2 regions of the Geobacillus sp. DSP4a genome follow, and region 2 is predicted to be linked to the other one. Evidence: riboswitches for the same ligand, from Rfam matches in the RefSeq annotation. Region 2 holds a riboswitch; the other holds the start of a gene.
What was found. Region 2 has a riboswitch for cobalamin ahead of ETC02_RS14250 (ribonucleoside-diphosphate reductase subunit alpha). Riboswitches for the same ligand answer to the same signal wherever they lie in the genome.

Region 1 (2,966 bases), on a different contig from region 2:
CAGCTAGCCCAGCTGAATCGCCGGACGGGGTCCGCTCGCCCCGGCGGCCAAAACGGTTTCCGCCATGTTGTGTGGGGCCGTTTTTTCGTTCGCCGGAAAGCGGGGACGAGAACATCTTTTTATCGTTTTCAGCGGTCCTGCAAGGATACGCATCCGATTCCCGAGCAGAAACAGCGCCGCAAAAAATGTGGAGTCGGCAGGATTTTGACGAATGGCGGCGAATGAAAAAAGCGAAAGGGGAGAGGGTCATGAAAACAGCTGATTTATGCGATCAATTTTTAGACGAGTTGCAAGTATGCGAGTTGCCGTTCCAATCGTACGGCGGAAAACGGATGTTTTCCGGGCCGATCGCGACGGTCGACGTGTTTGAGGACAACGTCCTTGTCCGCGAAGCGCTGGAGACGGTGCCGCCGGGGACGGTGCTCGTGGTCGATGGAAAAGGCTCGCGCCGCGTCGCGCTATTAGGCGACCGGCTGGCGCAAATCGCTTGCGAGAGGGGGCTTGCTGGCGTCATCATCCACGGCTGCATCCGCGATTCAGCGGAAATTGGCGCCATGCCGATTGGCGTGATGGCGATCGGCACATGCCCAGTGAAAAGCAAAAAAGAAGGAAAAGGCGCCCGCGACGTTGTGCTCGAGTTCGGCGGCGTCCGCTGGGAGCCAGGGGCGTACGTGTACGCTGATGCGGACGGCGTTGTCGTCGCCAACAAAGATTTGTTGGCGAAAAATGGTTGACGGCTGCGGTCGAGTCTCGTTCAATACAACGAACAGGTTGAGGCGATGGAGATGGAATGGCAGGAAGTGCGTTCATTGTATCCAAATCAATTTGTGAAATTACAAGTATTAAAGTCCCATTTAGAGGGAGATCAAGAAATCATTGAAGAGGTGGCTGTTATCGGAACGGTTTCGGACAAGGATGCAACTCGTGAGTTGCTGCAATCGAAAGGGAATCAGCTTGTTTATCATACTAGCCACAAGGAGATTGTTTTAAAAGTTCGGGGAGCGATTGGCCTGAGAGGGAAATTTCATTATGCAGATTGAATATCGTGAAGGCTTGCTGTTTGCATCGATCGAAATCGTTTATCAAGGAAGGTCTAAGTTGATTCATAATATGGTGATTGATACTGGTGCGGCGAAAACAGTGATTTCTCAAAATGCAGTAGAAGATATTCATTTGCGGGTAGAGCCGGGCGATCGTATTGTGGCTTATTACGGAATCGGTGGGAAAGAGTACGCGTTTACAAAAAAATTAGACTGTATTCAGCTAGATTCTTTCCAGCTAAGAGAGTATGAAATTGATTTTAGCGGGATGGACTATGAGGGGATTAACGGTTTGTTAGGATTGGATATATTGCTGGGCGCTGGATTTGTCTTAGACCTGGACAAGTTGGAGATGTATCGTTCTGGTTGAAATGGAACGCCCGCTCGAAATGCCAAAAAGAAGGAAAAGGCGCCCGCGACGTTGTGCTCGAGTTCGGCGGCGTCCGCTGGGAGCCGGGCGCATACGTGTACGCCGATGCCGACGGCGTTGTCGTCGCCCGCGAAGATTTGTCGGCAAAAAACGGTTGACGCCTGCCATCAAGTTGTACTACGATGAGAACGGATGCTTGTTCCATGACAAGATCAATAGGCGAGAAACAGACAAGGTGCCTAAGCCTGCTCTAGGGTTTGGGTGAAAAGGGAAGCCCGGTGAAAATCCGGCACGGTGCCCGCCACTGTGATGGGGAGCTTTGCGGCAACAAGTCACTGAAGGATGCTTCGGGAAGACGCCGCCAAGCGATGATCCTAAGTCAGGAGACCTGCCTTGTTTGGATCGGACGGATGCCTACGGGACTATAGGCAGACGTGCGGGAGAATGACGGCTTTAGGGGCCCTGTTTGGGCCGTTTACGGCTTTCGTATACATTTTTCTGCACCTCTGCTGTAGAGGTGCTTTTTCTTTTGCCGAAAACCTGCCCGTCTGTCTGCGTCTAAATTCTATCATTCTAGCCAAAAAGGGGGGATTCGGTGGCGACGTGGGATTTGCGGGGAATGAAGCATCATGTGCTCATTTGCAACGGAGGGACGTGCCTCCGCCATGGCGGAGATGACGTGACAACCGCGGTGCGCGAGGAGATCGCCCGTCTCGGGCTTGACGACGCTGTCCATACAACAAGGACGCGCTGCAACGGACGCTGTCAAGATGCGTGTGTGATGATCGTCTATCCGCAAGGCATCTGGTATCGACAGATGACGCCGGAGCGGGCGAAGGAGGTTGTGCGCGCCCATTTGGGTGAGGGGGTTCCGATGCGGGAGTGGGCGACGTATGAATACGAAGGCGAATTGGTGTTGACGCCAGCCGGCGAACGGGAGGCGCCAAGCGGAAAACGGAAAACGGAACATGCTGCGAAAGGAGTGAAGGGATAAATGAAGAGAGCGGTTCGATGGAGCGGAATGGTGGCTTTGTTCGTTTCCTATTTTTTGTTGACGAATGAAAATGAAGCGTATGCCATGCATATTATGGAAGGATTTTTGCCTGTCAAATGGGCGCTGTTTTGGTGGCTGTTGTTTTTGCCGTTCTTTGTGTTCGGATTGCGGCGGCTTGTGCATACGCTGAAGCAGCACCCCGAACATAAGCTTCTGATGGCGTTAGCTGGCGCGTTTACATTTGTATTGTCGGCGTTGAAAATTCCATCCGTCACCGGCAGCAGCTCGCATCCGACCGGGATCGGCTTCGGCTCGGTTTTGTTTGGACCATGGGTGATGGTGGTGATCGGCACAGTCGTTCTTCTCTTTCAAGCGCTGCTTCTTGCCCACGGAGGAGTGACGACGCTTGGGGCCAATGCGATGTCAATGGCGATCGTCGGCCCGTTCGTCGCGTACGGAGTGTATCAACTGTGCCGAAAAGGGGCGGTATCCAATCGAGCGGCTTTGTTTCTTGCCGCTTGTTTGTCTGATTTGGCTACATATGTCATGACGTCCCTGCAGC
Region 2 (2,966 bases):
TACAGCTCGTCGGCATAGCGGACCGCTTCGTCCGACTCCCAGCGAATGCCTTTTAACGCCAACAAATGATGCCAGCCAAAGGTTCCAAGCCCGACAGCGCGGTATTTTTCGTTCGTCAGGCCGGCTTGCAGCACAGGGATATTGTTTAAATCAATGACATTATCGAGCATCCGCATTTGAATCGGGATCAGCCGCGCCAAAACGCCGTCGGTCACCGCCCGCGCCAAGTTGATCGACGATAAGTTGCAGACGACAAAATCGCCTGGGATTTTCTCAATGATGATCGTCCCGTCTTTCACATATTGCCGCTTCGTCACTGTCGGGCTTTGGTTTTGCGCGATTTCCGTGCAAAGGTTGCTGCAGTAGATCATCCCGAGATGGCGGTTCGGGTTTTGCCGGTTCACTTCATCGCGGTAAAACATAAACGGCGTCCCCGACTCGAGCTGGCTGCGCATAATGCTTTTCATCACGTCGATCGCCGGCACTTTTTCTTTCGACAGCCTTGGTTCGTTGACGCATTGCCAATATTTCTCGCGGAAACTCCCGCGCCCTTTTTCCTCATCATAAAAATCTTCCAAGCTAAACCCCATCACCTTCCGCACTTCATGCGGATCAAACAAGTACCAGTCGCCGCGCTGTTCGACTTGCTCCATGAACAAGTCCGGGATGCACACGCCGGTGAACAAATCATGCGTCCGCAGCCGTTCGTCGCCGTTGTTGAGCCGCGCATCGAGAAACGCAAAAATGTCTTTATGCCATACATCCAAATAGACGGAAATGGCCCCTTTGCGCTGCCCCAGCTGATCGACGCTCACCGCTGTATTGTTCAACTGCTTCATCCACGGGATGACGCCGGAAGAGACCCCTTTGAACCCTTTAATGTCGCTGCCGCGCGAACGGATTTTGCCTAAATAGACGCCGATGCCGCCGCCCGATTTCGACAAATTGGCGATGTCGGTGTTGCTGTCATAAATTCCTTGCAAGCTGTCATCGACCGTATCGACAAAGCAGCTTGAGAGCTGGCCGTACGACTTCCCAGCGTTGGCAAGCGTCGGCGTCGCCACGGTCATGTATAAGTTGCTTAACGCCCAATACGCTTCCTTCACGAGCGCAAGGCGCCGCTTTTGCGGTTCATTCGCCATGAGCGTCATGGCAATGACCAAAAACCGCTCCTGCGGCAATTCATACAACCGCCGCTCATAATCGCGCGCCAAATACCGGTCCGCGAGCGTGCGCAGCCCAATGTACGTAAACAGCTTGTCCTTCTCCGGATCAAGAAACGCACCGATGGCGTCGACTTCTTCTTTCGTATAACGTTCAAGCAAGAACGGACTGTACACCCCTTGTTCCGTCAGCGCAACAAGCAGCGAGTAGAAATCGCCATACCGCTCGCGTTCCTCGTACCCGCGCTGCCGCGCCGCCTCGCGGTACAATTGCCGCAAATACAGCCGGGCGCACACAAACGTCCAGTCCGGCTCCTCCTCACTAATATACGACAGCCCTTCCAAAATGGCGGTTTGATACAGCTGCTCGAAGGTGACCATCTCTTTTCGGCTGAGAAGCTGCCATACACGTTCTTCATATTCCTCGAGCGACAAACGGACAAAGTCTGCCGCCGCCTGCTCCACCAACCTAGCAAACTCCTCGCGCGAAAATGATTTCTCTTTTCCTTGATCATCGACAACAATAGACTTCGTGGACACTGTCATTCGTTTCCCCTCTCCTCCATAAAAAAATCCGCTCGGGCAGGCGAGCGGATGAAACGACAGACGAAAAAAGGCAGACGAACCCCTTGTTCTTTTCCCCTATCGTTTCATCTTCTCACACCCCGAAGAACATGAAACGTTCCAAGCAAGGCAGGTCTCCTGACTCGTGCATCGTCCTACTTTGGGGCCTTCCCAGCGGCGCGCCGAACAGCTCTTGCCGCCAGTGGCCATCCCATTTCGTCCGCACATACAGTTGCGGGGGCAGTTCCGGATTCGCACCGGATTCCCTATTAAGTCCTGATGGACACCGTTGCTTAGCAGAACAATATGTAGTTGTAAAAAAAGACCTCAAAACCAATATATAGTAGTTTAGCATCCTGATGGAACAAGCATATACCAAAACCGGGAAAATTGCAAGAGCGGGAGAAAGCAAATTTTCTCTTTCGCTTCGCCAAAGGCAAGGAAACTGTCCGCACCATCGAAAAAGGCGTTCTAGGTGTCGCCCTTAGAACGCCCTATCGTTTCCCTGCTACGCCTCCAAAACAGACGCTGGCCGCTTCTCGTTTTGTACGGATGGAGCAAAATCGTACTTCTTTTCCACATACACTTGATGCCAAACCATAAACGCCAAGACCGTCCACAGCTTGCGGCTGTGGTCCGCCTTGTGGCGGGCATGTTCATCCAGCAGCCGATAGAGCACGTCCTTATGGAACAGATGATCGGTTTCGCTTTCGTTGATGAGCTGTCTCGCCCAGTCATACATTTCGTTTTTCAGCCAGTGGCGAATCGGCACGGGGAACCCTAATTTTTTCCGGTTTAACACATGATCCGGTACGATGCCTTCGGCGGCTTTACGTAAAATATATTTCGTCGTACCGTTGGCTATCTTCATATCAGGGGCGATTTGCCTAGCAACCTCAAATACCTTTTTGTCTAAAAAGGGAACGCGCAGCTCAAGCGAATGGGCCATCGTCATTTTGTCCGCTTTGACTAAAATATCGCCCCTTAGCCATGTATGAAGATCAATATACTGCATCCGGTTGACGGGCGGGTCATGAAGCGTTTCGCGGTAAAACGGAGCCGTCACCGCCGTATATTCGCACCCTCCTCGGTACGTTTTGAGCAGCGCCGCTTTTTCCTTTTCGCTATAGATTTTGGCATTGCCGACATACCGCTCTTCAAGCGGCGTCGTGCCGCGCTCCAAAAAGCTTTTTCCTTTCATCCCGTCCGGAAGCATCTTCGCGATCACCCGCAACACCG

Region 1: linked by a shared signal. The riboswitch ahead of ETC02_RS10415 ((2Fe-2S) ferredoxin domain-containing protein) and the one ahead of ETC02_RS14250 (ribonucleoside-diphosphate reductase subunit alpha) in region 2 are both predicted to bind cobalamin.

The regions. Positions count from the first base shown of each region.
Region 1 covers NZ_SDLD01000026.1:23,231-26,196, forward strand. The annotation lists tRNA gene ETC02_RS10390 (tRNA-Gln) at 1-12, shown strand, start outside; gene rraA (ribonuclease E activity regulator RraA) at 249-734, shown strand; gene ETC02_RS10400 (hypothetical protein) at 786-1,040, shown strand; gene ETC02_RS10405 (retropepsin-like aspartic protease) at 1,030-1,410, shown strand; partial or broken gene ETC02_RS18380 (RraA family protein) at 1,428-1,568, shown strand; cobalamin riboswitch at 1,627-1,820, shown strand; gene ETC02_RS10415 ((2Fe-2S) ferredoxin domain-containing protein) at 2,006-2,404, shown strand; gene ETC02_RS10420 (energy-coupling factor ABC transporter permease) at 2,405-2,966, shown strand, end outside.
Region 2 covers NZ_SDLD01000048.1:11,305-14,270, forward strand. The annotation lists gene ETC02_RS14250 (ribonucleoside-diphosphate reductase subunit alpha) at 1-1,709, opposite strand, end outside; cobalamin riboswitch at 1,839-2,034, opposite strand; gene asnB (asparagine synthase (glutamine-hydrolyzing)) at 2,236-2,966, opposite strand, start outside.